DNA from 2 places in the Mycobacterium spongiae genome. Region 2 is predicted to be linked to the other one. Evidence: riboswitches for the same ligand, from Rfam matches in the RefSeq annotation. Region 2 holds a riboswitch; the other holds the start of a gene.

Region 1 (15,976 bases), 2.1 Mb from region 2:
CGGTCGAACACCTCGGCGACGTCCGGGTAGTTGCGGAGCGACTTGCTCATCTTTTGGCCGTCGGAACCTAGCACAATCCCGTGCGCCACACAGGTTTTGAATGCTGGGCGGTCAAACAACGCGGTGGCCAGTACGTGCAGGGTGTAGAACCAGCCGCGGGTCTGCCCGATGTACTCGACGATGAAGTCGCCGGGATAGTGCGGATCGATTCGCTCGCCGTGGTCCCCGCTATCGGCGCCATCGAACCAATCCGCATTCTCGAATGGGTAGTGCACCTGGGCATACGGCATGGAGCCGGAGTCGAACCAGACGTCGAGCACATCGGGGATCCGCCGCATCGCACTGGCGCCGGTTGGGTCGTCCGGATTGGGTCGGGTGAGCTCGTCGACGTAGGGCCGGTGCAAATTGGTCGGTCGCACGCCGAAGTCACGCTCCAGCTCGTCGAGGCTGCCGTAGACGTCCACGCGCGGATAGGCCGGGTCGTCGGACTTCCATACCGGAATCGGAGTTCCCCAGTATCGGTTTCGGGAGATCGACCAATCGCGGGCACCTTGCAGCCACTTACCGAACTGGCCGTCTTTGACGTGTTCGGGATACCACGTGATCTGCTGGTTCAGCTCCACCATGCGGTCTCGAAATTCGGCGACCCGAACGAACCACGACGAGACCGCGCGGTAGATCAGCGGGTTGCGGCACCGCCAGCAATGCGGGTAAGGGTGCTCGTAGGTGTCGTGGCGAACCAGCACCGCGCCGTTCGCCGCGGCCGGACCGGCCCGATTCTTCAGGTCACGGATGATCGTGGGGTTGGCGTCAAAGACGTGCTCGCCCTGGTAATCACCTACGGTTGCATCGAACCGGCCCTTGGCGTCAACCGGTGTGACCGGCTCAATACCGGCGGCTTCCGCGACCGACATGTCGTCCTCGCCGTACGCCGGTGCCATGTGCACGATCCCGGTGCCGTCTTCGGTGGTCACGAAATCCCCGGCCAGTACCCGAAAAGCGTTGGGCGAGTCCATGAAGTACGCAAACGGCGGAACATAATGGAGCCCAAGCAGATCCGCGCCGCGATAGGTGCCCTGCACATCGGGGGCTTCGCCGAACTCGCGAGCGTAGGCACCTAACCGCGCCTCTGCCACGACGAACCGGCGTTCACCGGTCTTCACCTGGACATAGGTCGCGTCCGGATGAACGGCAACCGCCAGGTTCGACGGTAAGGTCCACGGCGTCGTCGTCCACACCAGCAGATAGGCACCGGCTAGCTCGTTGCCTGGGTCGCCGTCTGCGATCTTGAAGCCGACGGTAATCGCGGGATCTTGCCGGCTTTGGTAGATGTCGTCATCCATCCGCAGTTCGTGGTTGGACAAAGGTGTTTCATCGCGCCAACAGTAGGGCAACACCCGGTAGCCCTCGTACGCCAGACCTTTGTCCCACAGCTGTTTGAACGCCCAGATCACCGACTCCATATACGGCAAGTCCAGCGTCTTGTAATCGTTGTCGAAGTCGACCCAGCGCGCCTGCCGGGTCACATACGCCTGCCATTCGTCGGTATACCGCAACACGGATGCTCGGCAGGCGTCATTGAACGCCGCGATCCCCATGCCGTCGATCTGGGATTTGTCCGTGATACCTAGCTGCCGCTCGACTTCCAACTCCGCGGGAAGCCCGTGCGTATCCCAGCCGAAGCGGCGCTCCACCTTGTAGCCGCGCATGGTGCGGTAACGCGGAACGATGTCCTTGACGTAGCCCGTGAGCAAATGTCCATAGTGCGGCAGGCCGTTGGCGAAGGGGGGCCCGTCGTAGAACACGAACTCGGGGGCGCCATCGCGACGCGCGATACTGGCGCGGAAGGTGTCGTCGCGGGTCCAGTAGTCGAGCACGTCGAGTTCGAGGGCTGGAAAATCGGGCGGCCCGCCGGCAGGCTTCGGATATGCGGTGTTGGTCACTGTGCGCGTCGTCTCCCTGTGCCCCGGTAGCCGGTATGGACACATTGCGCGTGTGCCCTCTCGGCGCTGCGTGCCTGTGATTCAGGCCCCGGGGACGACGCTTCGCTGGTGCGAAGACGGCGCGGTACCACCCCGCTTGCCACGCTCACGCGCGACCGCTCAACTATGGCTGTCACGGGCCAACCCGTTCGGTTCTACTGGGCCAGACTGACCGTTCTTCCGAAGACTCCCCGGTGATAGCCGGATCGATGCCGTTGTGCCGATTCTACTGAAGCGCCGCAAATCCGCATCGCGGCCCTAGTTGGCTCCAAGGGACTACCGGGCCACAGGACATCCCTGCAGTCGGGTAGTCCCTTGGAGCCACGATTGCTCGCAATCCATCGACTACGCCTGGACATCGATCAGACCGGCACGCCACAGCGCAGCGTAAAGGTGCCGCAGGGGAATGCTCAGCAAACGAGCTGCCCCATCGACCAGCGGGTCGCCGCCACCGCCGAACGGCTGGGCATCTGCCCGGCGTGCAACCTTCTTGGGCGCCGGGGCCGGGGACCCATCGCGCACTAGCTGCAGCTTGGGGGCGGGCGCCACAGCTGCTACTTCAACTTCCTCAAACAGAACGGCGGTCATGACGCCTCCTACTGGAATTCAAGAACGTGGATGGAGTTCAAGAAATGTGGGTGAACTTCAACGATCGAGGACGAAAATCAAACGAGCACTAACGGACTGACCTGAACATGACTTGGTCTCGTCCCGTCACCGTTCCGATTCAGGAACGCCATCTGGGTTTGACGCCTCAGCCGAGAGCATCGCGCCGGAGGACGGATCGGGACGAAACAAAGCCCGGATATCGGTCCGGACTATCACTGGAACTCATGTGTCCCTCACCTCCTCTAGCTCGCGACGCGTGCGGATACCGCACGATCCATGCGCAACAAAGGAGTACAGAAGCACCGACGACTGTCGGAAATCTGCACCCCACTCGTCAGAGCTTTGGCACCACACGACGTGTCCGGTAACCGGAAGCCACCTGGGCTCAACCCTTAAGCCGGGAGGAGCTGTCCTGACCCGGGGCGTCTTTCGACGTTCGGGGTCAGTGGCCTATGTTCGTGTGGCCGCCTCACCTAACGAGGTGCCTTCCCGATCATGCATGACCGGGACGGCTGGGTCAATGTGATCTAGTCGCGTGTCGGCACCGGGCGCGGGCGCAGCCCGTCAAGAACCAATGCCACGACGAAGTCGGCGACTTGAGCAGCCGTGACGTCGTCATCGGTGCTCAGCCGCCGTTGTGCCAGCTGACCCACCAGCGCCGCCAGGGTGTATGCGACCATTCGGGGCGGAGCGGCCACCACCTCCCCACGGTCCTGCGCGGCGACGACGAAAATCTCGATATCGTCGATGAAACGCTCGTATATCCCACCCAAGTGCCGTTCGAAACGATCACCGAGCCCAGAGGCGTCGCGGAACAACAGCTTGACGGCAGCCCTATCAGCTTCGAAGAACTCGAATGTCGCCCGCACCGCTGCCCGGAACGCCGCTTCTCCCCCGGTCTTTTCGACGCCATCGACAGCGGCCAGTGTTGCCGCGACGTGGGTGCGCAGCGCAGTCTCTTCGACCGCCATCAAAGCGTGGAACAGATCGTCCTTTGAGTCGAAATACCAGTAGACCAGGCCGTACGCGAGACCGGCTTGTTTAGCGATGTCGGCGATGGTCGTGGCGTGCAGACCCTTGCGAGCGAAGACCTCTTTGGCCGCGGCCATGATCTCGTCGCGCCGTTGTGACTTCTCGTCGTCGCTGACCGCCCGGCGCCGCCGGGTGGTGCTCACCTTGGCGTCACCTCTCAACGAGGGCCTCGAGTTGCCCGATGGTGTCGATGAATTCCTCGACCATGTCAAGCACGACCGAGCGCGTTGGCCGAACCCGGTCGAGCGAACCGACCACTTGGCCGACGAAGTAGGTGGCCAGCTCACCAGCCTTCGCGCCCGGATGACTGGCGGCCTGGTTGATCCGTACTTGCGGCTCAGCGATCAGGGCCGTTTGCAGCGGCATGCCAAGGGGCTCTGGGCTATCCGGTCGGTCCCACTCGTCGGTCCAGGCCGTATGGAGCATCCGTGCCGGTTTGCCAGTCATAGACCGGGACCGCACCGTATCCGAGGAGCTGGCGGCCAGGAACTTGTCCTTGACCACTGGGGGCGTCTCGGCTTCCTCGGTGGTCAGCCACACGGAGCCGCACCACACGCCTTCGGCACCCAAGGCCAGGGCCGCAGCGATCTGGCGGCCGCGAGCGATCCCACCCGCGGCCAAAACGGGCGTCGGCGCGACCGCGTCGACGACTTCGGGAACCAGAACCATGGTGGCGACTTCGCCGGTATGACCCCCGGCCTCCGTGCCCTGGGCGACGATCAGGTCGACGCCCGCGGCCGCGTGCCGGCGTGCGTGATGGGTGGTGCCGGCCAGGGCAGCGACCAGCACATCGTGACCGTGCGCTCGTTCCACAAGGTCGGGCGGAGGCGGCCCGAGTGCGCTGGCAATGAGCCGGATGTCGTGAGCGAAGGCCACATCGAGCAGCGGCTCATAACCCTTCGGGGAGACATTGAGCCCGCCCCCGGATCCCGGCATAGACGGTGACTGCCCCTCGGCAGGTTGGGCGATCCCGTAGCGGACCAAGATGTCGTCGACGAATGCGCGGTGATCTTCGGGCAGCAATTCGGCGACCTGGCGTGCGTCGATCCCCCCCTGCTCGGCGCCGACGTACTTGGGGGGCAACAGCAGGTCGACCCCATAAGGCTTGCCGCCCGTCTGCTCTTCGATCCAGGTCAGCTCGTTCTCCAGGCGCTTGGGGCCGTGCGCGACCGCGCCCAGGATGCCGAATCCGCCTGCGTTGGAGACAGCGGCCACAACGTCGCGGCAATGACTGAAAGCGCAGATAGGGAACTCAACGCCAAGCATCTCAGCGACTCTGGTTCGCATTGTGATGACGCTATGAGCTATTGATTGATATGTCAATCGAATACGGTAGTCTACCTGCCATGTCTGAGCCATCGACCGCCTCCTTGTCCGCTCAGCAGCAACACGAGCGGCGCCAGGCAGTGCGCGACCTGATGCAAAAGACGCCGTACATCGGCGGGCTTGGGATCGTGTTCGAACGCTACGAGCCCGACGACGTCACACTCCGGCTGCCGTTCCGAGACGACCTCACCAACGACGGCATCTACTTTCACGGTGGGGTGATCGCATCGGTCATGGACACGGCCGGAGCCGCGGCCGCCTGGTCAAACCATGACTTCGGCAAGGGCATGCGCGCCTCGACGGTGGCAATGAGCATCCAGTACACCGGTGCCGCCAAGCGCTGCGACCTGCTGTGCCATGCGCGCACCGCGCGACGGCGCAAAGAGCTGACGTTCACCGAAATCACCGCGACCGATCCTGGCGGCAACGTCGTTGCCCACGCGGTTCAGACTTACCGGATCGTCTGAGATCCGGGCGATCTACCGTCGGGCGGCCAACTCGACACACCCTCTTCCAACGGAACTTGGAGGCTGTGGAGCAGCGAAGCAACCATCCGCCACGCGCCTATCGCGGTGACGAGCTCGATGAGGACGGTGCTATCGCTCTGCAGCTCGCGCTCACAGGCGGCCCAGCTCTCGGCACTCACCGATCCGTCACGCACCACGTCGTCGGTGGCCGCCAGCACGGCCCGCTCGGTGGGACCGAACCCGTCGTACGCCCGCCAATCCCGCACGCCGAGCAGATCGTCGGCCGCCACCCCGAGTCCTGACGCCACACGCCAGTGCTGGGTCCATTCGTAGTCGCAGGCAGTAAGCCAACCGATCCGCATGATCACCAACTCGCGCAGCCTCGGATCGAGGGCACCATGCCACAGCATGCTCGCGAGCAGGTCGTTGAAGACACGCGCTAGCCGAGGATGGTTCAACAGCGCCTGAAAGATGCTGAGCTCTGCCATGTAGTCAGGTACGCCCGCTTCGTCGGCGGCCGCCTTGGCTTCGCCTATCGGCAATAAGGGCACTCGGGCCGGATTCATCGGTGGGGTCATGGTGTGAGCACTCCATGGGTGGGCGGGACACCGTCGCGGTCACCGCCATGGTAGTCAGCACATCTCCGCCGCTTCGGCGGACGCGGCGGCAAAGCAGCCTTGCGGCCCTGCCGCACGGGTGGGTCCCCGGGTACGTCCCGGGTGGCTCGGAACGCACCAGCGACGTGTACTCGTAGAACAAACGGAACGCGCAGCTTTGCCCAACCTTCGCTCAACGCCTAGCCCCCGGTGCCGGGGACGGCCAGTCAGGCTTCTTCGGGTAGCAAATGGCGACGCTGCGCGGGTTGCCCAGCCGGTAGCCCAGCCGGCTGAGATGATGTGCGACCGCCCGATCCTAGGACGTGTCCCCTAAGCCAGAAAAGTGAGAGGCCGCTCATCTTCGGCTCCTTGAGGTTTCACGTTGCCTGGGCAACCTGAACACGAGAGCGGAATACGCCCTCTCGCACACGACAGGAGCAACCGTGAAAAGACCATCAGCCTGGAAACTTGTCACTGTCGGCGCCGCCATTGCCAGCCTCGGCGTTCTAGGCGCCGGAACCGCGGTCGCACAGTCACCAGCGGAGAACTCGCGAACCCACGTCCGGTACGACGGCGCCAGCGTGCAGAGCGATCCGGATTCAGAGGATTCACGGCTACGCTCGCCTATCCGGTAAGACGCATGTCGACGCCCACCAGCCCAGCACCATGGCGGTGGGCGGCGACCTCATCAAGGCCACAACCACCTAGGGCGTGTCTCCTCAGTGTCGGGTGGCTAACCCGCGCCATTGTTATGTGATGTTGAATCCGCGTTCGACGACACTTCGATTGTTGTGGTCGGTAGCGTCGAAGATTGGTGGGCGCCCACCTCGTGAGCCGCGTGCTGCTAGGCGTCCAACCGCGTGAACTCGCGTTGTCGGTACAGCTCGACACACTGCGCACGTCGGATCTTGCCGCTGGTGGTGATCGGAATCGATCCCGGTGATACCAGAACGAGATCGGCCGCGCTCAGCCCGTGCGATTCATAGATCGCCGCGTTGACGTCACGCTTGATTTCCCGCAGCCTATCGAGCACCTGCTCGTCGGAGTCGCCCCGTTTCTTGACCTCGACTATCGCGACGAGCTTCTCAGCGCCAGCATCCGGGACCCCGATTGCCGCGCAGCGTCCTCCGGTGATCTCCTGGATGGTCGACTCGATGTCGTCCGGAGAGTGGTTGCGCCCATAGATGATCAACAGGTCCTTCAGGCGGCCGATGATGAACAGCTCGCCCTCGTGGAAGAATCCCGAGTCTCCGGTTCGCAGCCATGGACCTTCGGGTGTACCCGCCAACGGGTTGACAATCTTTGCGCCGAACGTGCGCTTGGTCTCTTCAGATTTCTGCCAATATCCAGACGCGACGTGGTCTCCCTGCACCCAGATCTCGCCGACCGTTCCACCAGGGCACTCGGCGTTCGTCTCGGGATCGACGATGCGCACCAGCTGTGACGTCGGTTCGCCGTAGCTGACCAGCGGCGTGCCGCTGCCGTCTGTGCACGGGCTCGCCTGCCCGGCAGTGAGCTTCTCCGCGTCGAAGTAACCGATTTTGGGTGGCTCACCGGTACTCCGAAGCGCTATGTACACCGTCGCTTCTGCCATGCCATAGGCGGGGCGCATCGCATCCGGGGGAAAGTTAAAGGGGGCGAACCGGTCAATGAATCGTTTGACAGTGGCGGCCTGCACCCGCTCACTTCCGTTGAGGATGCTGTGCACCCCCCCGAGATCAAGCCCGGCCATGTCGTCGTCTGCCGTCTTACGCACCGCCACTTCGAAAGCGAAGTTCGGGCCTGCCGAAAGTGTGCAACCGTTGCGTGCCAACAATTGCATCCATCGGGCCGGCCGCGCCAGGAATCCCGCCGGGCTCGTGAGCACGGTGGGGATGCCCGCCAGAATCGGCATGATCATCCCCATCAATAGACCCATGTCGTGGTAGAGCGGCAGCCAGGACACCACCGTGAGGTCCGGTGGGACGACTCCCCCCTGGGGCGCAAACAAGTCGGAGATGATCTGCGCAAAATTGGCGAAGACATTGGGGCTCGAGACCGCGACCCCGGCCGGCGTACGGGTGGATCCCGACGTGTACTGCAAGTACTGCGTTTCCGGCTGCTCGCTGGCCGTGGAGCGAGTGCCCGGGCCCCGGGATCGCTGCCGAGAATCTAAGTCCAGCAAATCCAGTTCCATGATTGCTGGTGCGGCTTTTCCCGGCTGCGGATGCGCATACTCAATGACATTGTCGACAACGGACGACGTCGTCATCACGACGGCCGGCGAAGTGTCGGTGAGCACCGAAATCGTCCGCTCGTCGTGCGCGCCACCAGAGGGAACCGACAGCGGAACCGCGATACGTCCGGCCTGCAACGCGCCGAGAAATCCGACGATGTATTCAAGTCCCTGTGGTGCGAGTATCACTGCCCGATCACCGGTGGACCCGACGGCACTGAGCTGCGCGGCGACGTTGAGCGTCCGCCGGTACAACTGCGACCACGTCAGGGTCTCGACAACGCCGTCCCAATCTTGCTCGTAGTCGATGTAGCTCATAGCCGCATCGTTGGGATTCAGGCTGGCGCGCTCGCGCAGCACAGTGGGAATGGAAGAGCCGGCCACGTCCAGCAACACTACCTGTTTGGCCGCCGGCGCGGCTCCCGTTGACCAGCCAGGCAAGATCACGGTCACGGGCGCCAGCTCGAACGGAGAAAATCAACGGCAACACATCGGCGCGTTGCTCCCCGGCCGGACGGTCCTGAACAGGAAGGATGACGTCGTGAGTTAGTGCTGGAAGGGATTCTGGACGCGATTGCCCCGCGGCGTTCGCAAAGTCTCCCCTCAAGCACCGAAAGAGAGGCGGACGACGGTGGATCAACCACGTGTCACTCCGGTCGCCGTCGTCGGCATGGCGTGCCACCTTCCCACAGGCATTGACTCCCCCGAGCGGCTCTGGGAGGCATTGCTAGCCGGCAAAGACCTGATCACGGACATTCCCCCCGACCGGTGGGATGCCGACGAGTACTACGACCCCGACTCGGGTGTGCCCGGTCGGTCGGTGTCGCGGTGGGGTGGCTTCCTGGACGACGTGTCCGGGTTTGATCCCGAGTTCTTCGGCATCAGCGAGCGGGAAGCAACCGCGATCGATCCACAGCACCGTTTGCTATTGCAGACCGCGTGGGAGGCCGCGGAGCACGCCGGTCTGGCGCCACAATCCCTGGCCAACTCACTGACCGGCGCCTTCGTGGGTATGTGCCACGACGACTACGCCCATGTCACCAACGCGGCCGGCGCTCTGGGCGACGCCTACGGGTTCACCGGCACCGCTTTCAGCATGGCTTCCGGGCGAGTGTCGTATGCCCTGGGGCTGCGCGGTCCGTCCATCACGGTGGACACGGCATGCTCGTCGAGTCTGCTAGCCGTGCACCTGGCATGCCGCAGCCTGCATGAGCGAGAAAGCAACCTGGCCTTGGCCGGCGGGTGCATGGTCATGCTGGAACCGCAGATGTTCGCGTCCGCATCCGGGCTGGGCATGCTCTCCCCGACCGGACGCTGCCGTCCATTCGACGCCGGCGCCGACGGCTTCGTACGGTCCGAGGGCTGCGCCATCGTCGTTCTCAAGAGGCTCTCCGACGCACTCGCGGATGGCGACCGGATACTTGCCGTGTTGCGGGGCACCGCAACAAATCAAGACGGTCGCACCGAAACCATTACCGCCCCATCCCTGGATGCACAGGTTGCCGCCTACCGGGCGGCATTGGCGGCCGCCGGAGTGGACCCCGACACCGTCGGCATGGTCGAGGCGCACGGCACCGGTACCCCGGTTGGCGACCCCAACGAATTCGGAAGCCTGGCACAGGTCTACGGCGCAGGCGGGAAACGATGCGCACTCGGGTCGGCCAAGAGCAATCTCGGGCACACCGAAGCCGCAGCCGGGGCGGTGGGGCTCATCAAAGCGGTCTTGTCGTTGCAGCACGGGGTGGTGCCGCCAATGGTGCACTTCACCCGGCTGCCCGATGAACTCGCTGCGATCGAGACCGGACTCTTTGTGCCGCAGCAGATTACATCGTGGCCGAGGGACGGTCGAGAGCTGCGCCGTGCCGCGGTGTCGTCGTACGGCATGTCGGGAAGCAATGTGCACGCCGTTCTCGAACAGGCCCCGGAACCCGCAACCACACCCAACGGGGCCGCCCCGCATCGGACGGCCGGCCCCCAGCTGTTCGTGCTGTCTGCTACCTCGGCCGAGGCGTTGCGCCAGACCGCGGGCCGGCTAGCCGACTGGGTCGACAAGCCCGCCGGCAGCGACCCCGTGCAACTGTCGGATCTGGCCTACACGCTGGCACGCCGCCGCGGGCACCGACCGGTGCGCAGCGCGGTGATTGCGACGGGCCGCACGGAGTTGATCCAGCGGCTACGCGACGTTGCCGACGGTGACACGCCATTCCCGGCCGCAGTCGACCGGAATGATCGCGGACCAGTGTGGATCTTCTCCGGACAGGGCTCCCAGTGGGCGGGCATGGGGGCGGACTTGCTGGCCACGGAGCCCGTATTTGCCGCGACCGTTGCCGGCATCGAGCCCGCGATCGCGAAAGAATCCGGTTTCTCGGTCACGGAGGCGATGACAGCACCGCAGACCGTAATCGGGATCGACCGAATCCAGCCCACACTGTTCGCGATGCAGGTCGCGTTGGCGGCCACCATGAAGTCCTACGGCGTTACGCCGGGCGCGGTCGTCGGCCATTCACTGGGCGAAGTGGCGGCGGCCGTCGTGGCGGGCGCGCTGTCGCCAGAAGACGGTGCGCGCGTCATCTGTCGCCGCTCCCGCCTATGCACCCGGATCGCAGGTATCGGCGCAATGGCCGCGGTGGAACTACCGGCCCAGCAAGTGCGCGAGGAGCTGGCGAGCCGCGGGGTCAAAGATGTCGTGATTGCCGTCGTGGCCTCTCCGCAGTCCACCGTGATCGGTGGGGCGACCCGGACCGTGCGCGACCTCGTCTCGGCATGGGAGCAACGTGAGGTGATGGCCCGCGAGGTCGCTGTGGAGGTGGCATCGCACACCCCGCAGGTCGAGCCGATTCTCGATGAATTGTCCCAGGTGCTAGCCGACATCACCCCGATGACACCGCAAGTTCCCTACTACTCGGCGACCTCGTTCGACCCGCGCGAACGGCTTGTCTGCGACGCCCGGTATTGGGTTGACAACCTCCGCCACGCGGTGCGGTTCTCCGCCGCGGTGCGCGCGGCGCTTGAAGACGGCTTTCGGGTGCTGGGCGAGCTGTCTCCCCATCCCCTGCTGACCCGCGCCGTCATGCAGACCGGGGCGAGCCTCGACATCCCAGTCGCGGCGCTGGCTGGAATGCGGCGCGAGCAACGGTTGCCATACGGTTTGCGCGGGCTGGTGGCCGAGGTGCACTGCGCGGGTGCCGCGATCGACTTCTCGGCGCTGTATCCCGGCGGACACCTGGTCGACGCGCCGCTGCCGGTTTGGTCAAACCGCCGCCTAATGCTGGAATCTCACGGCGTCAGTCACCACACGGCCGCCAATACCGTTGCGGTGCACCCACTATTGGGCTCACACGTGCAGCTTATGGAAGATCCGGAGCGGCACGCGTGGAAGACCGATGTCGGCACCGCCACCCAGCCGTGGTTGGCTGACCATCGGATTCACGCGGTAGCCGCGCTGCCGGGGGCCGCTTATTGCGAGATGGCGCTGGCCGCCGCCCGCACCGTATTCGGCGAGCAATCCGAAGTCCGCAACATCCGCTTCGAGCAGATGCTGTTGCTGGACGACGAAACTCCCGTCGGAGCCGTCGCTTCGGTGCGGGCTGCTGGTCTCGCCACTTTCGACGTGGAGACCCTGCAGCACGGCGAAAAGGTACGACGGGCCACCGCGGAGCTATGCGCATGCGACGACACCGACCACCCTCCCGCGCATGATATCGACGCACTTCTGACGGCCCATGGATATCGCCTCGACGGCAACGAACTTCGAGAGTGGTTCGATGCGCGCGGTGTTCAGTTCGGTTCGGCGTTCACCGGCCTGGCCGCAGCCTACACACCGGAAGGAGCAATCGACGCCGTGCTGGCGGAGGTCGCGTTGCCAGGTGCGATCCGAGCCCACCAAACCGGCTACCACGTACACCCAGCGCTGCTGGACGCGTGTTTCCAGTCGGTAGCAGCTCACCCGGCCGTCCACGAGGTGGGCGGCGTGGCCTACGGCGGCTTGTTGCTCCCCTTGGGTGTGCGCCAATTGCGCACCTACGCGCCCACTCGCAATGCGCGCTACTGCCGGACCACGGTGACGGCCTGCGGCACGAACGTCGAGGCCGACATCGATGTCACCGACGAGAACGGAACCGTGGTGCTGATCGTCCGCGGCTTGCTGATGGGCACGGGCCGTTCCGAGAGAGCCGACCAAGATCGCCTGCTGGGCGACCGACTGTTGACTATCGACTGGCAACGCCGAGAACTACCGGATCCGGACCCGGACGCGCAAGCAGCCGGCCCCTGGCTGCTCCTCGTCGACCGCGAGGAGCCGCTGGCGACGGAATTGGCCGATGCGTTGACACGACATGGTGCGGAATGCGTCACCACGCGCTGGCCTTCGCCCGGCGACCATGCGGCTCGTTCCGACGGCCACGGCAACCGGTTTCGTAGCCAGCTCGATGCCCGCCCGTGGGCAGGCGTGGTCGTCATGATCGGGCCGAAGACCCCAGACGCCGAGGCCGCGCGCCCCGGCATTTTGACCAGCGATTGCGTGCAGCATCTGGTGCGCATCACCCGCGAGCTGACCGATGTCCCAGGCAGCACGCCGCGCCTGTACGTGGTAACCAGAGATGCTCAGCCAGTACTGCCCGACGACCGCCTCAATCTCGAGCAGGCCGGGTTGCGTGGTCTGTTGCGCGTGATCGGCGCCGAACATCCACACCTGCGGACCAGCCACGTCGACATCGACGCGGTGACCAAGGCCGACCAGCTGACGCAGCAACTCCTGAGCCGGTCAAGCGAAGATGAGACGGCCTGGCGCAACGATGAGTGGTATGCGGCACGCTTGCGCCCAGCCCCGCTGAGACCCGAAGAACGACCCACCGCAGTCGTCACACATGATTGCGACGGGATGCGCTTGCAGATTCGCGCTCGCGGTGACCTTCAAACACTGGAATCCGTTGCATTCAAACGGGTTCCGCCCGGACCAGGGCAAATCGAGGTTGCAGTCACCGCGTCGAGTATCAACTTCGCTGACGTGCTCGGCGTGTTCGGCAGCTATCGCAGCTTCGGACCGGCACCCGGGCTGGGTACCGATTTCGCCGGTGTGGTGACCGCGGTCGCCCCCGATGTCACCGAACTCAAGGTCGGCGACCGTGTCGGTGGCCTGTCCGGCAACAACTGCTGGGCAACGTTTGTCATCTGCGAGGCGGACCTCGCTGCCAAGATTCCAGCCGGCCTCACCGATGCGCAGGCAGCAGCAGTGACTACTGCAACGGCTACCGCCTGGTACGGACTGCACCACCTGGCTCGGATCAAAGCCGGTGACAAGGTGTTGATCCACTCAGGAACCGGTGGGGTGGGCCAGGCGGCGATCGCCATCGCTCGCAGGGCGGGAGCTGAAGTCTTCGCCACCGCTGGGAGCGCGAAACGCCGAGAGATGTTGTTTGACATGGGCATTGAGCACGTCTATGACTCGCGAAGCGCCGAATTCGCCGAGCAGATTCGCCGTGACACCGACGGCGTGGGCGTCGACATCGTCCTCAACTCGCTTACCGGTGCCGCCCAGCGCGCTGGAGTGGAGCTACTCACCTTCGGCGGGCGATTCGTCGAGATCGGTAAGCGCGACATCTACGGCGACACTCGGCTCGGGCTCTCTCCGTTCCGTCGCAACCTCACGTTTTTCGCACTCGACTTGTGGCTGATGTCGATGACCCATCCGGACGAAGTCCGCGAGCTGGTGAGCACGGTGTATCGGCTGACCGCCGATGGCGCACTGCCGATACCCGAGAGTACGCACCACTCGCTGGCCGAAGCAGCGACCGCGATCCGAGTGATGAGTGCTGCCGAACACACCGGCAAGCTCATCCTCGATGTCCCGCAAGCGGGCACAAGCAAGGTCGTGATGCCTCCCGAGCAGGCGGCGGTCTTCCGCCGCGACGGCGCCTACATCATCACCGGCGGTCTGGGCGGCCTCGGATTATTCCTTGCCGAAAAGATGGCCTCGGCCAACGACGGGACCGGAGCTGGCCGCATCGTGCTGAACGCGCGTTCGGCTCCGAACCAAAAGGTGATGGAGACAATCGAGCTCATTAGGTCTACCGGTTCGGACGTGGTAGTGCAGTGCGGCGATATCGCGGACCCGGACACCGCCGCGCGGCTGGTGAGCGCCGCAACCGCCACTGGGCTTCCGTTGCGCGGTGTGCTGCACGCTGCAGCCGTCGTCGAAGACGCCACGCTGGCCAACATCACCGACGATTTGATCGAGCGAGATTGGACGCCCAAGGTGTATGGCGCGTGGAATCTGCACCAGGCCACCGCATCTGCGCCCCTCGACTGGTTCTGCTCGTTCTCCTCGGCGGCGGCGCTGCTGGGTTCGCCGGGCCAGGGCGCATATGCCGCGGCCAACAGCTGGCTGGATGCCTTCACCTACTGGCGACGGGCACAAGGTCTTCCGGCCACCGCGATCGCCTGGGGGGCGTGGGCTGAGATCGGCCGCGGCGCCGGCTTGGCCGACAGCGGAGATATCGCCATGATCACCCCCGACGAGGGTGCCTATGCCTTCGAAACACTGCTGCGCCATACCCGGACCCACAGCGGCTATTCCCCCGTCGCCGGATCGCCCTGGTTAACCAGCCTGGCGCAGCGTAGCCCCTTCGCGGAAGTGTTCCAATCCACCGCTGTTTGCCGATCCCAGCACGGCAAGTTCCGTACCGAACTATCCGAGCTGCCGACCGACGAGTGGCCAACTCGCTTGAGGCGTCTGATCGCCGAACAGGTCAGCCTGATCTTGCGGCGTCCGGTCGATCCCGACCGGCCGCTATCCCAGTACGGCCTCGACTCACTGGGCAATCTCGAATTGCGCACGCGCATCGAAACGGAAACCGGGATACGCATCCACTCGACCGACATCACTACAGTGCGAGGTCTGGCCGATCACCTGTGCGAATCGATGACCCCTTCCGAAAACGCCAGGGCGACAATGCAAGGGTAAGCCGCTTTCATGAAATACCCTGAGATCCAGCGCCGAAGGCAAAGGAGCGAAAGTGGTTGTCCTGGGCCATTTGGGTCTAGAGACCGTGGGCAACTGGGTCCCGGCCCCTGGATTGGTCTGGCTTTGGCACGCCTCACCTGAATCGCTGACGAAGGCGCAGCAAGCACCGGTGAGCAGCGTGCCACCGAGCTACATTCAAGCCCGGCACCTACGCGGCTATCGCGACCAAGGGGCGCGCGGCCTCGACATGTCCCGACTCGTTGTCTCTGCCCTCGATATTCGTGGTCAGTGCGATATCCGCGCGATGACATATGTGATCAACGCGCACCTTCGCCGACACGACACATACCGCAGTTGGTTTGAGTTCACCGATGCTGGGCACATCGTTCGGCATACCATCGACGATGCTGGCGATATCGAGTTGATTCCGGTTGAGCATGGCCAGATGACGCCTAAGGAGTGGCAAGACTACATCTTGGCCACGCCGGGCCCATTGGAGTGGGATTGCTTCAGGTTCGCCATTATTCAGCGCGACGACCACTTCACCCTCTGCATCAGCGTTGATCACCTCCACGTCGACGCGATGTTTCTCGGTGCCGTGTTCTGGGAAATCAAAGCGATGTACGACGCGCTCATGGACGGTGCTGGCCCCGTCCCACTGCCGAACGTCGCCAGCTACGCCGACTACTGCGTGCGCGAGTCCTCGTACACGTCAGCATTGACGTTGGAATCGCCAGAGATACGGCAGTGGCTCGATTTCTTCGAATGCAATCGGGGGTCCCTTCCCT
Region 2 (15,976 bases):
GCCACCAACGGCAGGCCCTCCGGGACCGCGGCCACGGCGATCGCAACGCCGTCGGCGACCGCTTGACGCAACGACGCCCGGCGCAGCAGCGCCAGAGCCGTCACCGAGGCGCCCCCGGCGAGCGTAAGAGGCAGGACCTTGCTGGTCAGCTCGCGTAACCGGGCCTGAACGCCGGCCGACGTTTCGACATGGGCGACTGCCGAGATGGCCCGCTGCGCTGCGGTGCCGACCCCGGTGGCCACAACAATCGCGCGGGCGTGCCCGGCGACGATCGTGCTTCCCTCGAACAGCATGCTGGCCCGGTCTGGGTCGTTGACGGCGACCGGGTCGGCCTGCTTGTCGACCGGCAACGATTCGCCGGTCAGGAAGGATTCGTCGACCTCGAGGTCCTCGGCCACCAACACGCGGGCATCGGCAGGCACGACCTCAGGGGCCGCAAGGTCGATGACATCGCCGACTCGCAGCGACTTCGCGGCAATCGTGACCGTACGGGTGGCGCGTCGCGCCGCATCCAGCCGACGCCGCGTCGTCGCTACCGCGGGGACGACCACACGGCGCACCAATTGGTCCTGCTCGGCGAATAGTTCAGCGGCCGCCGCTTCGGCACGCAACCGCTGTACCCCGCCGGTTATCGCGTTGACCGTCATCACGCCCGCGACCAGCAGCGCGTCGACATTGCTGCCGACGATCGCCGATGCGGCAGCACCGACCGCCAGGATCGGAGTCAACGGATCGGACAGTTCGTGCCGCGTGGCTACGGCGAGGCGTCCCAGGAAATCCGCGGGACCGCGCAGTGGCGACACCAGCGGCTCGTAGGACAGGTCGGACACAATGCGACGCCACGCCGGAGTACCGGGCTCCACCGCCAAGGGCCGTGCGCCACCGGCCAGGCGCGCGTAAACGATCTCGGGGTCCAGCGCATGCCAGGCGGTGAGCGGTTGGGGCGTGGGATCGGGCAACCGAACCACGTTGGTGGCCGACCACGATCCCGACACCAGCGCCGTAGCGGCGGCGGCGTTGACGGGATTGAGCCAGCGACGAAAACTGGCCGGGTTGGTGGTTCTGGCTTGCTCGCCGGTCACTAGAAGCAGCCCGGCCAGCGTCGTGCCGCCCTGGGCGAGGTGTACCGCCGATTCGCTCGCGGACCGGGCTACCGGGATCGCGGACAGGATCCGCACTGCCGCGGCGAGATCGGTGCCGGTAATGATGTCGGCGGTCCACGGTGTCGCGGCGCGGGGATCATCGAGGGCTACGCCGACGTCGGCGATGGCCAGTGCGGCCAAGGTATCGGTCGACGCGAAGTCGCCATGCACCGCCGTGATCAGCAAGACCGGTCCGCGATCCGCGCGCAGCTCGCGCACCAGCTGCAGCAGGGGTGTACCGGGCGGATGCATCGAACCGACGCTCGCAGAAAGATCTTCGGTGCCGGCGACATGGCGCAGAACCACACGAGACCCGGTTCGGTTCGCCGTCTGCAGCAGCGGGATCGCGTAGGGGTCGACCTCCCAGCCGACGTCAACACTGCCTACGCACTGTCCATCGACGACCAGGTCGGCGTGCTCGAGGCCCTGCGCCGGCGTTGCGGCCGGTCCTTGCGATCGAATCCACGCCAGCCGCGCGCCGGTGGCAGGCAGCTCATCGGGATCGGGTTCGGGTGCCTCCTCGCCATGCAGCAGCGCATCGGCAACTTCGTAGACGCGGTCGTCGTCCCAGCCGGGTTCATGACCCCACGCACACAAGACGGCGCGGTGGTCGCCCCGCAGCGCGGCGCCGTCGATGACGACCACCTGCACGCGGTCCAGGCGGCGCAGCGCGCCCGGGTCAAGAACCAGCTCGCCAGTCTGGGCGAGGCCACGACCTAGTACCGCCGCAAACGCCTGCCGGCCCATATGCGCCGCGCGTGGCACGCCGGCCAGAATGGCGCCGGCGGCGTCCTCGGTGCCACCGCCGGCCACCAACGCACTCGCCGCGGCGACCAACACCCCGTTCGCCGCCGAATCCGCGTATCTCTCCACCGGCCCGGCGATGGATCCCTTTTCGGTGTCGATTGCGGCGTCGACGGCACCACCGACTACGACGTGCGAAGCCTCCCCCGCCGCTGCGGCCGCCCAGCTGTGGCGCGGCTCCTGCGACTTCGCCCCGGCTGACGAGATGACGGGGACGACGGGAGCTTGTGGCCGCGTAGGCGAGGCCAGCTGAGGCTCCCGTTCCCGCCACACTCGGCGGTGCGCCGACGCCTCGGAGATCTGCAGGCTGCGCTGCACCAGATCCAGCAGCGGTGTGCCGACCGCTTGGGTGAGTCCGTTTGCCGCCGCGGTTGTCGCCGCCAGTGCTATGTCGGTGCCCACTCGACCGAGGCGGGACTCGAGCAGCGACACCATGCGGGGTTGATGGTTGATGAGAGCCGCCGCGGCCCGGGTGGTTTGCGGTGCCGCCGGCACTCGGGCAACCCAACCGGTGATTGACGCCCCCAGCGCGACCAGATCCATCGCCGCGGCGGTCAACGGCACCAGAATCGCCAACGGGTCACCAGGGTCGGCGAACGGCGCGGCCCTCGGCGCAGACGCCGACGGGCTCAAGTCGGTGGCTACCGAAGCGACTATGTCGCGAACGTCGTCCAACACAGCGTCGCTGTCCGCGTCGGCCTCGATCTCGACGACCAGCCGGCCCATTGCGCCTTCGACGTGCGCCTTGGCCACCCCCGGAATCCTGCGAACGGGTTCCTCGACCACCGCCGCGTGCTCTTGCCAGCGGGGGAATGGCAGCAACGGATCCAGATCAAAATGCACCCGCTGGCCGCTATGCCACCGCACCGGTGGTGCGGGTTGATCGCGCCTGCCGTCCGCGGAACTCCCCGTCCCGAGAAACCTGCCGGTGGTCTGCGCCACCGACTGCACCACCGGGGACGCCAGCTCCAGCACCGGGCTGGCTAGCGTCTGCACCGCGTCCGCAGCGCCAGCCGCGCCGTTCACCCCGGCCCGCAGGGCGTACGTCGCCCCGCCGGCGATCCCGCCGACGACGTCGGACACACCCGGAATCTTCACTCGGCTACCTCTCACCGACCGTTGCTCGGACCGTTTACGCGGACCGCTTCGCGCCTAATGATCCTGGCGTCTTGCGAAGCTGTCCACGCAAGGGCCCGGAGACAGACCGTGTTGTGACCTTCCGTATCCGGTGCCGCCACGAGCTTGCGCTGGCAGCATGCACCGTGACGCTGATCCGGTGAGCACGACCCGAAATGACCCCCGATGATCCTAGCGAGCCGCGGCCGCTGGGGAAGCGGACATGCAAATAGCTGGGCCGTTGGTAATCGCTGTGCGGCTCCGCGTCGCAATATCTGGCCGATTAATTCGGCATACAAGTTCGGTTATAGATAGCGGTGATTTGCCTTGCCGAAGTGGTAGCCCGCCGGGAATGACTTCTCGATGACCTGCAGCTGATGGTCCACCCTGGACTCCAGCTCGAGGACGACGCAGCTGTCGCCGACGGCCTTTGATTCCAGCACTATGTACCTCTGACCGCCACCGTTGACGTCGGTAACCGGGTCACCTGCGTGTAAATTCTCGACGGGCACCAATTCGGGGGTTCCGTTTGACTCCACGCGAATCACAGTAGGGCAATTCGGCCAACCAGGGAACACCCCGAGTCGGTGTGTGAAAGAGCGATCGAGATCGCACCGGCGGCGATCGAGCACCCGCGCCCGATGGCCGGGTTTGCACCGTGTCCGGCGGGCCAGGCGACAATGGTGCAATGAGTCGCCCCAGCTCACCGGATTCGCCGGCCTGCTTCCGACATCCCGGACGCGGCACCTATGTCCGCTGCACCCGCTGCGACCGCTACATCTGTGGGGAATGTATGCGCGCGAGTCCCGTCGGTCACCAATGCTTCGAGTGCGCGCGAGCCGGGGCCAAAACCATTCGACAACCTCGCACGCACTTCGGCGGGCTGCAGCGGTCGGCCACTCCGGTGGTCACCTACGCGCTGATCGCGGCGAACGTGCTGGCTTTCGTGCTGCAGGTGACGTTGGTGGGGGTGGAGCGCCACCTCGCCTTGTGGCCGCCTGCTGTCGCTGCCGGTCAGGGGTATCGGCTGGTGACTTCGGCGTTCATGCACTACGGCGTCATGCACCTGTTGTTGAACATGTGGGCGTTGTATGTCGTGGGCGCGCCGCTGGAGATGTGGCTCGGCCGGCTCCGGTTCGGCGCGCTGTATGCGCTGAGTGCGTTGGGTGGCTCGGTGCTCGTCTACCTCGTCTCGCCGCTGAACACGGCGACGGCGGGCGCGTCCGGGGCAGTGTTCGGTCTCTTCGGCGCCACCTTCGTGGTGGGACGGCGCCTCAACCTCGACGTCCGTTGGGTCGTCGCGCTCATTGTGCTGAACTTGGCGTTCACTTTCGTCGCCCCGGCGATCAGCTGGCAGGGCCACATCGGTGGGTTGATCACGGGTGCGGTCGTCGCCGCCGCCTACGTCTACGCGCCCAGACAACGCCGTGACGTCATCCACGCCGCAGCGACGATCGCGGTGGTCATGGTGTTCGTCGCGCTGATCTACTGGCGCACGGCTGATCTGCTGGCGATGTTCGGCGGACACATCTACCTGCGCTGAATCAGCCGCCGGCACACAGCGCCACCGGCGTGCTAAAGCTAGGTTGTCCCCATGGGCTGGTGGGTCGCGCACGCCGAGCGAACGCTGACCGAAGAGGTCCCCGCGCCACCTGCCGAGGTGCGCGATTTCTATGTGGACCTGGACAACCTGAAGCTCGTGCACCCGCTGATCGTGTCGGTCCGCGAGCTGTCGAGCGCCCAAACTCCCGACGGCTATCAACGGACCTATCGGGTTGTCGACCGAATTCCGCTGGGGCGGTGGACTGTGCGTGTCGGCTACCGGGCGCGTCTACGGGTGCCGGCGCGGGGCGAGGTGATCACCGAGGCCAATCGGTTCCCGGCGGTGCGGCTACGCGGAGCAGTCGCGTTCGCGCCCGTCGCCGCCGGCACCGCGGTGACCGAGCGAGTACGCATCTCGGCGCCCCGACCGCTGGCTGCGGTGATCATTCGCGAGGCGGTCACAGCGCATGTCGCGATGTTGGCCGGCATCCGGCGTCACTTCGAATCGTGCTGAGCGATCTTCCGCAGCGAGGTCAATACTCCCGGAGCCACTGCGTTGCAGTGTGAGGCGCACCATACTCCGCGTACATGCGCCGACTGAATCACACTGGCGTGCAATTCACGGCGTGCATGGGCAGACTTGCGGTCAAGAATGAATACATTGTTGGCCGGCCGACGTCAGACCCCGGTCAACGAGGTTGCTACCTAGCGGGTCCGAGCAACAAGACTCGCCCGCTTCGCCGGGCCAATGACCGCCAACATCGATGAAGAACCAGCGCGAGCACCGAGACGGGCCAACGCCCATGGAACGGCACTCGCTGCGCCCTTCTTTCTAGGGCTGCGCTGCAACGACACTCAGGAGGAACACGACACATGCCTGCCTATCAGACTGTCGTGGTGGGGACCGACGGTTCAGAGACATCGCTGCGGGCGGTCGACCAAGCCGCGGCGATTGCCGGCAAGTCCAACGCCGCGCTGATCATTGCGACCGGGCACTTCCCTGCTCCCGACGACCTGCGCGCGGCGGACTTGCTGAAGAACGACGGCTATAGAGTGTGCGGGCAGGCGCCGATCTACGAGTTATTGCGTGAAGCTAGCGAGCGGGCAAAGGCCGCCGGGGCGAAGAACATCGACACGCGAGCACCAGAGGGCAGTCCCACCAAAGTGCTGAAAAGGGTTGTGGACGAGGTCAACGCGGATTTGTTGGTAGTTGGCAACGTGGGACTTGACCGGACACTAGGTCGATGGCTGTCGATACCCGCGAACGTGTCCCGCAGAGCCAATTGCGAGATCTTGATAGCGAACACCACCGGCAAGGGCGGCGACTCTGTGTCCCAAAGGCGTTGGAGCGTTCGTGGGACCGCACCGGGCCCCAGTAAGCAGGCGTCGCTGACGAGTATCGGCCATTGGCCGCGGTGATCATTCGCGAGGCCGTCACAGCGCAGATCGCGATCGTAGCCCGCATCCGGCTTCAGTTCGAATCATGCTGAGCGATCGTCCACTCTGAGGTCAACGCGAAATCGGACAGGTATTTGGTGGAGCTCCAGCCGCCATCGACGACGATCGTCTGGCCGTTGATAAAGGCACCGCCGGGAGAGCACAGGAAGGCCACGGTGCTCGCCACATCGTCTACGGTGCCCAACCGCTGATGCGGCGTCATTTCGGTATTGATCCGCCGGAAACCCTTATCCTGCAAGCGTTGCTGGGTCATCGCGGTCTGGATGACTCCCGGAGCTACTGCGTTGCAGCGGATTCCCTCAGCGCCGTATTGACAGGCGATGTGGGTGGTTAGCGCGGTGAGACCACCTTTAGCGGCTGAGTATGCCCCGCCGCGCAGCCCGCCCACGACTGCGAACGTCGACGTGATGTTGATGATCGCCGAGCCGGGTTGCAGGTACTTCAGTACTTCCCGGGCTAGCCGGAATGGCGCGCGCAACATCAGATTCAACACGTAATCCAAGGACTCGTCGTCGGTTTCGTGGAGTGGCTTCGGGTTGCCTACGCCGGCGCAGTTGATCAAGAAGTCGATGCGGCCCCATCGATCGGTGGCGGCATCGGTGATCCGCGTGGGCGCGTCGTCATCAGTGAGGTCGGCGCGGTGGGTGGCCAGCCGATCGGGATCGTCGATGGTCGCGGCCAGTCGGGCGAGCTGGTCTTCGTTGCGTCCCGTCGCCAACACTGCCACGCCCATCTCGGCGAGCTTCGTCGCGCAACGGAAGCCGATTCCACCGGTTGCCCCGGTGATGATTGCTACCTGCATGTCACTGTTCCGCCTTCATGAGCGCCGCCTTGATCTGGTGTTTCAGAATCTTTCCGGCATCGTTCTTCGGGAGCGTGTCCCAGATGACCACCTGCTCGGGGACTTTGAAACGCGCCACGCCGGCATCCTCGAGAAAGCCACGCACGCTGCGTAGGTCTGGACCGGGCCTGGCTATGGGAACGATGACGGCGCAGGCCCGCTCACCCGTCTGCTTGTCGGGTACGCCGACGATAGCGATCTCCGCGACGCCTGGATGGGCGACGAGGATGTCCTCAATCTCTTTGGGCGAGATGTTTTCACCGCTACGAATGATGATGTCTTTGGCTCGTCCGGTAACCAGCAGGTAGTCGTCGTCAACCCAGCGCGCCAGGTCACCGGTGCGGAAGTAGCCTTCGGTATCGAACGACTCGGCATCATCGTCAGGGTGTTGGTAGCCCACCAGCATTTGCGGCCCGCGTACCCGGATTTCACCGTCGACGAGTTTGATGTCGGCAATTCCGGCGCGGCCGTCGGTGTCTGCGGCGTGCTGGTTGTGGTCGGGCGCCCCGATCGTGGTGAGCGGAACCTCGGTCGAGCCGTACACGCGGGTAACCACCGCGCGGTCGAAATGTGCTGCTGCCCGGCGTATCAGCGATGGCGACACCGATGCTCCTCCGCAGGCAAACACTTTTAGCTGCGGCAACCGGGTGCGATTGCGTTGGGCGGCAGCGAGCATCTGCTCGAGGAACGGTGTTGCTCCGGCCATGTGAGTGCACTGTTCGGTCTGCAAGAGGTGGACCGCGTCGTCGGCGTCCCAGGTATCCATCAGCACAGCGGTTGTGCCCAGCAGCAGCGGGCATTCGAACGCATAGATCGAGCCGCCGATGTGTGCGACCGGCGACGCGACAAGGAACGCGTCACCCGGCTCGACCAACCAGTGGTCCCGCATCTGACAGATGAGGGCGTGGATTGAGTTGTGAGTGTGCAAGACGCCCTTCGGGCGACCAGTGGTTCCGGAGGTGTAGAGCAGCATCCGTATGGCGTCGGGATCTATATCGTGCCGTGGTGTGGTGGCCTTCTGATCTACGAGCTGACCTCCGAGCTGATCTGCGAGCAACGACTCGAATGGAGTCTGACCGCCGGCGGAATTCCCCCGAACCACTACGACATCGGGTGGCGACTTCATTCCCGCGGTGAGCCGGTTCAACATCGAAATGTAGTCATGGTGGCGGAAGAGCGAGGGAATAAAGATCATCCGGCTATCGGCGTCTTCGAGGATGAAGCGGAGCTCACGATCCCGCAGTGACGGCAGGACCGGGTTGGCCACCATTCCGGCCAGGGTCGTGGCCAGGTAGATCAGCGCGGCTTCGTGCCAGTTGGGAAGCATGAATGTCACCACGCTGCCGGGAGGCATGCGCGCCGTTAGCGCCTGTGACAGCGTCATTGCGTGTTGGTGGAGGCTTCCACAATCGAGCCGCTGATCGGCGTCGACCAGCGCCACCCGACGGGGCGTCTGCTGCGCGGCCTCGCGCAACGAATCGGCCAGGGTGCGTCGGACCCACCAGCCCTGCGCGTAGGCATCGGCGGCGCGTTCGTCATCCCAACGAACCCATCGCCGGCCGATCAGCTTTCGGTTCCGATCCTCGGACATCGCTGCGCCTATCGCCCGCCCTCTCAGAGCATCGTGTCAGGAGGTCCCGTTCCGGCTGGTTCCGATCACCGGCCCACGCCACGCCGGCAATATCGCGGACCCCTATTCGCACTTCAGCTGCAAAAATACCGCCTCACCGGGTTCCACGTGCTGGCCGGGACGATCCGTCGGAACAGCCCGTGACAGCGGGGGCCTTCGCGCTGCCGCAGCAACCTACCCGACCGCGGCGAACGCCCAGTTGGTGTAATACTCCGTGTGACACAGCGCCGGGCCGGAGCCATCTGCGCCGCGCCTGTGCTCTTGCCCGCCGGCCCTGCCGGTCATGCCGGCCGTATGCTGGACGGCGTCCAGGTGGCCACGGGGACAAACCGGGAACGTGGGCGGGATGCCTAGCGTGGACGGCCGTGCGGGCCCCTTGGCAGGTGTGCGGGTCGTCGACCTCACCGCGATGGTGATGGGACCCTACTGCACGCAAATCATGGCCGATATGGGCGCCGACGTGGTCAAAGTCGAGCCCCCGCAAGGTGATGACATCCGGTACGTTTCGGTCGGACCGACGCGCGGCATGAGCGGCGTCTTCGTCAATGTCAACCGCGGAAAGCGCAGCGTCAGCATCGACCTGAAGTCCGACGCCGGCAAGACCGCACTGCAGGCGCTCGTTGCACAGGCCGATGTCTTTATCCACTCGATGCGATCGGAGGCGATCACCCGGCTCGGATTCAGTTATAGCGAGGTCGCGGCCATGAACCCGACGATCGTCTACACCAACTGCTACGGATTCAGCCGGCGCGGACCGAACCGGGCGCTGCCGGCCTACGACGACACGATTCAGGCGGCGTGCGGGTTGCCGTTCGTCCAGGAGCAGCTCACTGGTGAAGCCAATTACGTCGGAACGATCGTGGCCGACAAGGTGGCCGGCCTCACCGCGCTCTACGCCACGATGATGGCATTGTTCCACCGCGAGCGCACCGGGGAAGGCCAAGAAGTGGAAGTCGGCATGTTCGAGACGCTGGCGTCATTCATGTTGGTCGAGCATGCCAACGGCGCGATGTTCGATCCGCCGCTCGGTCCGGCGGTCTATCCGCGCTCGGTAGCTCCCAACCGGCGGCCGTACCGCACAAGTGACGGGTATATCGCCGTGCTGATCTACAACGACAGGCAATGGGCGGCCTTCATTGACGCGGTGCGTCCGGCATGGGCGTGCGATCTGTACTCCACGCTGGAGGGGCGCGCGAAACACATTGACAGCGTGTACGCGCGGTTGGCCGAGACGCTGAGCCAGCGGACGACCGGGGAATGGCTGGACCTGTTCCACGCGCTGGAAATACCCGCATCGGCGCTGTCCAGTCCATCGGCACTGTTCGACGATCGTCACCTCGACACCGTCGGCTTTTTTGAAACTGTCGACACCCCAAGTGGCCCGGTGCGATTCCCGGGCGTACCGACGTGGTTTTCGCGAACGCCGGGCCGGGTTGCGGGTCCGGCACCAGAGCTGGGCGCCGACACCGCGGAGGTGCTGGGCCAACTCGGGCTGGACGGCGGATCTGACCAGGGTTGATGGGAAACCCTCTGGCGATCCGGCATAGCCCGATATTCGCAAATCCGTTGCGTGTCTTCGCGTGTCTCGGCCAGTATCGCGCCGCGTCGCATCTAGGCTTGCTGGGGTCAAGAGGAGGGGCAGCGACGTATCGGCAGCAACGACGGCGCCAGGCGACGAGGTGGTCGGGGCGCACTAGCAGCAAGCGCTGAGCCGGGCGGGACGCATCCCGCACCGGCGCTTTCTGCGCGGCGGCGCCGATGGGTTGCCCCCGTTCGTCGTGCCGGTCGGCTCGCGGTCTGGGACCGCCCCGAGCGGCGCGCCGGAATTCCCGCCCTGGACGGCCTGCGTGCGATCGCGGTTGTCCTGGTGCTCGTCGGGCACGGCGGCATACCCGGGGTCGGCGGCGGGTTCATCGGCGTCGACATCTTCTTCGTCCTTAGTGGATTCCTGATCACGTCGCTGCTGCTCGATGAGTTGAGCCGCACCGGTCGTATCGACTTGACCGCGTTCTGGGTTCGCCGGGCGCGCCGGCTGCTGCCGGCTCTGGTCCTGATGGTGCTCGCCGTGGGTGCGGCGCGCGAACTTCTTCCCGACCAGGCCCTCGGTGGGTTGCGCGGCGATGCCCTCGCTGCGTTTCTGTGGGTGGCCAATTGGCGGTTTGTGGCCCAGCAGACCGACTACTTCACCCAGAGTGCCCCGCCCTCGCCGCTGCAGCACACCTGGTCGCTTGGCGTGGAAGAGCAGTACTACTTCGTCTGGCCGGTGCTGCTGATCGCGGTGACCTTACTGCTGGCATTTCGGGCCAGGCGCTACTTCCGACGCGCCACGGTGGGTGGGGTTCGGTTCGCCGCATTCGTGATTGCCACTGTGGGTGCGATTGTTTCCGCCACGGCTGCGATCATCTTCACCACGGATGCAACGCGCGACCGGATCTATTTCGGCACCGATACTCGCGCGCAGGCCTTGTTGGTCGGTGCCGCTGCGGCGGCGCTACTGATTCGGGATTGGCAATCGCTGAACCGGGGCTGGTGCCTGATCCGGACTCGGTGGGGCCGGCGGATTGCCTGCGTTCTGCCGGTTGTCGGGGTGGCAGGACTAGCGGCGTTGACGCACTACGCAACGGGCGGGGTCAGCGACTTCCGTCGCGGTCTATTGATCGCGGTGGCGGTTGCTGCTGTCGTCGTGATCGCCCCGGTTGCGCTCGAGCAGCGGTCGGCGGTTGCTCGCATCCTGGCCTGGCGGCCGCTGGTGTGGCTAGGCACCATTTCCTACGGAATCTATTTGTGGCACTGGCCGATCTTCCTGGCGCTCAACAATGAACGCACCGGCTGGACCGGGCTGAGACTATTCGCCGCTCGGTGCGCCCTCACGGTGGCCATCGCGGCTGCGTCGTGGTGGCTGATCGAACAACCCATCCGCCGCTGGCGGCCCGCTCGAGTACCGCTGTTGCCGTTGGCGGCGGCCACTGCCGCAACGGCAGCCGCGGCGACGCTGTTGGTTGTTCCGGCGGGAACCGGACCTGCGCTGCGCGAGGTCGGCGTTCCACCCGGGGTTTCCGCAGTGGCGGCGGTCTCCCCGTCGCCCCCGGGAGCGAGCCAGCGGGAGCCAACCGCTGCGCGGCGAGATCCGAACCAGCCGTTCACCGTTTCGGTGTTCGGCGACTCGATCGGATGGACTTTGATGCACTACCTCCCGCCGACACCCGGGTTCAGGTTCATCGACCACACCGTTATCGGCTGCAGCCTGGTGCGTGGGACGCCGTATCGGTACATCGGCAAGACCCTGGAGCAGAGACCGGAATGCGACACGTGGCCTACCCGATGGTCCACCCAAATAGGTCACGATCGCCCGGACGTCGCGCTGCTCATCATTGGGCGGTGGGAGACGGTCGACCGGGTCAACGAGGGAACCTGGACCCACATCGGTACGCCGACTTTCGATGCGTATCTCAACGCCGAGTTGCGGCGAGCCCTGAAGATCGTCAGTGCTACCGGGGTGCCGGTCGTGGTTGCCACCGCGCCCTACAGCCGGGGCGGTGAAAGGCCCAACGGGAAACTGTATCCCGAGGATCAACCCCAGCGGGTCAACCAGTGGAACACCATGCTGCGCAACACGGTTCGTCACCACCCGAACGTGCGGATCATCGACCTCAACAAGAAGCTATGCCCGGATGGCGTTTACACCGCCAAGGTCGATGGCATCAAGGTCCGAAGTGACGGTGTCCACCTCACTCCGGAAGGGGTCAAATGGTTGATCCCGTGGATCGAGGAGTCCGTACGGTAGTCGGCTATCGCGTAGCACGGCAGCGTGCGTGGGGGTCACGTTTGACGAATCGCGGCCTCGGTGGGAGCATGGAAGCGCAAGCACCTCGGTAGGTGAGGCGTCTGCATGGACACAGGCCACTGACCCCGAACGTCGAGAGACGCCCCGGGTCAGGACAGCTCTTCCCGGCCTAAGGGTTGAGCCCAAGTGGCTTTCGGGTAATCCGAATACGCCGTGCAGTGCCGAAGCTCCAACGAGAGGGGTGTTCGCCGGCTGGACGCCGGCTTTCGATACCTCTCCCGTGCAGGTGAATGTGGTGGCACCCGCTGGTGCCTTGGCATGAGGAGGTGAGGGCGAGATGAGCGACAGTAGTCCAAGCGGTAGTCCCTATCCGAAATCCGTCTTGTCCCGATCCGGTTCAGGCGTTCTTGCCAGGTCCACTGTGGGCTGAGCATTCTAGGGCGCTGGCGACTCGTGCGCTGATCGTGCTGCGGGTTGCCGAAGAGGTCCGGATGTCGTTTGCGTCGATGACGCACATCCCGATCGGGCTTCCGAGAGGAGGCAATCATGACTTTCGTTGTTGCGCACCGTTTTACCGGTGGCAAGAGGCTGGGCACACCGGCGATGAAGTGTGCTGGTCAGCGGTCGAAGAAGCGGTGGTTCGCACCGAAAAGGCTGACACCGCAAGAGCGGGCGAACCTCTACGTGTCGAGGATGCCGATCGCGGTGATCACGGCCTCGATGGGCGGACATCCGCCGCTCGGTGAGCGCGACGACCGCTAAATCCGTTCGGCGGCTGTCGATTCGGTGGCGGGCTCGCAATCTGTGTCCGCTAGTGGCGGCGTACACTCGGCGCACGCGGCGGTGATTGTGGACGACTAGTAGATGACCTCGATTGGATCGCCGACGGTTACGGTGTCGAAGTACCAAGCTGCGTTGTCCGGGCTCAAGTTGATACACCCATGGCTGACGTTCGCATAGCCTTGCGAATTCACCGACCACGGGGCTGAGTGCACGTACACGCCGCTCCAGGTGACCCGGACGGCGTAGTGGGCGGTTAGCAGATATCCGTCCCAGTGATTCAACGGGATGCCGATCGTCCGCGAGTCCATCACGACCGTGCGTTCTCGCGACAAAGCGCTGAAGCTACCGACCGGCGTGGGGCGGCTGGGCTTGCCCATGGACGCCGGCATCTCGCGGAGCACCTCGCCGTTTCTGCTGACGGTGAAGGTGTGCGCGGAGATGTTGGCCACGGCGACCAACGCATCGCCGGTTTCGAAGCCGGTCGATAGTTGCTGCACACCTACTGAGACACGGGTATGCGGTGGCCAATAGTGGTCCGGAACCCACTGCACGACGTTGGCGTCGACCCACTCGAAGCGACCGGTCATATTGCCCGGCGACGTGACTCTGATGGACCGTTGCGCGGCGTTGCGGTTGACGACCGGCGCATTGAAGGTCACCACCACCGGGTGCGCCACGCCCACCACCGCGCCATCGGCCGGCAACACCGAAGCAACGTCCGGAATCCGCGTGTCGACCGCGACTGCGGCCGTCACCAGGCTGCTCGACCCGGCCGCGACCATCGCCGTAATCGCGGTCATAACGAATAGATAACGAATCGCCCGACGCATGGCCCCCACCCTTCGAGATGGCGCGATCAACACGTTGACAGTCTAGTTGCTGTCGACGCTTCGCGGGCCATAGCAAACAATTCCGGCGCAACCAGGCGGTCGGTCGTGCGGGTGCGGCTGCCGGTGTCCACTCCGGCGAGTGGGGGCCGCCGGGCTCCGCGTCGCGCAGCCCGCGGGGGTCGTGCGCGCGCGGGGCGTGGGTGTGGGCGCGGGCGAAGGTGTAAATGGTGACCGACGCGCCCTGGTGCGGGTTCGTGCCCAGCCTGCTGAACGGATTGTGAAGGCAGAGCATCGGCCGAAGCAGTGGACACGCAATGCGGTTCGCCACCAGTGCGCCAGTGACACCCTGCGGGGTATTCTTGCACATCGTCCGAACGTGCCCGGATGTCGTCATCGGTCTGGTCGGACACCAGGTTGGCCCGCTCGGGCACTGACACGCCAACCCCAGTCCGATCGGTGCCCAGGACCGAGGAGGTGGGGGTGCTCTTCCGTCAGCTGGAGTACTTCGTCGCGGTCGCCCAGGAGCGACATTTCGCCCGTGCCGCCGACCAGTGCTACGTGTCGCAACCGGCGCTGTCGGCCGCGATCGCCAAGCTCGAACGCGAACTCAACGTCACCCTGATCAACCGCGGACACAGTTTTACCGGCCTTACTCCCGAGGGGGAGCGGTTGGTGGTGTGGGCGAAGCGGATTCTCGCCGAACACGATGCGTTCAAAGCCGAGGTGCTGGCTATGCGGTCGGGGATCACCGGAACACTGCGGCTGGGCACGGTACCTTCCGCCTCGACCACGGCTTCGCTGGTCCTCTCGGCCTTTTGCGCCGCGCACCCGTTGGCCAAGGCGCAAATTCGTTCCCGGCTGGCCTCTACCGAGCTCTACCGACGGCTGCGCGATTTCGAGCTCGACGCCGTGATCGTGCACCGTGCACCCGAGGACGCCGACGACGTGGACACCGTGCCGCTCTACGAGGAGCGGTATGTGCTGCTGGCGCCAACGGACATGCTGCCGCCGGGTACGCCTGGACTACGGTGGCCGGACGCGGCGCAACTCCCACTGGCGTTGCTGAGCCCCGATATGCGCGATCGGCAGATGATCGACGCGGCTTTTGCCGATCATTCCCTCACAGTCGCCCCGCAGGTCGAGACCGATTCCGTCGCTTCGCTTTTTGCCCAGGTCGCTACCGGCAATTGGGCGTCCATCCTTCCGCACACCTGGCTCTGGACCATGCCGGTGAAGGGGCCGGCCGGGAGCGAGATCCGCGCCGTCGAGCTTGTCGAACCCGCTCTTACGGCGCAGATCGCCTTGGCCACCAACGCTGCCGGTCCGGGATCCCCAGTCGCTCGCGCGCTCGTCGCCTGCGGCCAGGAGCTGAAGCTGGATGAGTTCTTCGACGCGCAATTGCTGGGGATCACCCCGCGGCGCTGACCGGCGGCGAAGACGCTGTGAGAGCGCTGGTGACGTTCCGGCTCGCGAGATGTCCGCTTTCCTGCCCGGCGGCTGGGTCCAGCTCACAGTCGATGATCGCCGGTCCGTTCGACGCGATCGCCTCGGTCAGGGCCGCTGTCAACTCGGACGGGGTGGTCACGTGGTATCCCTTGCCGCCAAACGCTTCTGCGATCAATTCATGCCGCGCCTGAGAGTTCAACACGGTGGGTGCCGGGTCGCTACCGCCGGGAGCGGCAGTGTTTTCGGCCGTGGTGACTTCGTCACCGCGATAGACGCCGCCGTTGTTGAGAATGACGACTGTCACCGGCAGTCGGTACCGGCAGATGGTTTCGATCTCCATGCCACTGAAGCCAAATGCGCTGTCGCCTTCAATGGCAACGACAGGACGCCCCGTTTCGACGGCGGCGGCGACGGAATAGCCCATACCGATGCCCATCACTCCCCAGGTGCCGGTGTCAAGCCGGTGTCGCGGCAGCTCCATGTCGATGACGTTGCGCGCAAGGTCCAAGGCATTCGCACCTTCGTTCACCACATAGACATCCTGATTTCGTTGCAGCACGGTGCGAATCGCGGCGAGTGCATTGTAGAAACGCATCGGGC

The links. Region 2 has a riboswitch for magnesium ahead of F6B93_RS01165 (hypothetical protein). Riboswitches for the same ligand answer to the same signal wherever they lie in the genome.
Region 1: another riboswitch for magnesium. It lies ahead of F6B93_RS09760 (Rv1535 family protein); the one in region 2 lies ahead of F6B93_RS01165 (hypothetical protein).

The regions. Positions count from the first base shown of each region.
Region 1 is NZ_CP046600.1:2,375,645-2,391,620, reverse strand. It holds gene ileS (isoleucine--tRNA ligase) at 1-1,943, opposite strand, end outside; gene F6B93_RS09760 (Rv1535 family protein) at 2,328-2,570, opposite strand; M-box (ykoK) riboswitch at 2,911-3,079, opposite strand; gene F6B93_RS09755 (TetR/AcrR family transcriptional regulator) at 3,119-3,766, opposite strand; gene F6B93_RS09750 (nitronate monooxygenase) at 3,774-4,910, opposite strand; gene F6B93_RS09745 (PaaI family thioesterase) at 4,970-5,416, shown strand; gene F6B93_RS09740 (carboxymuconolactone decarboxylase family protein) at 5,401-5,982, opposite strand; gene F6B93_RS09735 (AMP-binding protein) at 6,857-8,611, opposite strand; gene pks2 (sulfolipid-1 biosynthesis phthioceranic/hydroxyphthioceranic acid synthase) at 8,859-15,188, shown strand; gene F6B93_RS09725 (condensation domain-containing protein) at 15,259-15,976, shown strand, end outside.
Region 2 is NZ_CP046600.1:290,409-306,384, forward strand. It holds gene F6B93_RS01120 (cation-translocating P-type ATPase) at 1-3,044, opposite strand, end outside; gene F6B93_RS01125 (hypothetical protein) at 3,368-3,601, opposite strand; gene F6B93_RS01130 (rhomboid family intramembrane serine protease) at 3,751-4,605, shown strand; gene F6B93_RS01135 (SRPBCC family protein) at 4,657-5,118, shown strand; partial or broken gene F6B93_RS01140 (universal stress protein) at 5,478-5,915, shown strand; gene F6B93_RS01145 (SDR family NAD(P)-dependent oxidoreductase) at 6,076-6,864, opposite strand; gene F6B93_RS01150 (AMP-binding protein) at 6,866-8,494, opposite strand; gene F6B93_RS01155 (CaiB/BaiF CoA transferase family protein) at 8,880-10,052, shown strand; gene F6B93_RS01160 (acyltransferase family protein) at 10,359-12,317, shown strand; M-box (ykoK) riboswitch at 12,395-12,565, shown strand; gene F6B93_RS01165 (hypothetical protein) at 12,864-13,079, shown strand; gene F6B93_RS01170 (L,D-transpeptidase) at 13,175-13,930, opposite strand; gene F6B93_RS01175 (LysR family transcriptional regulator) at 14,411-15,355, shown strand; gene oxc (oxalyl-CoA decarboxylase) at 15,339-15,976, opposite strand, start outside.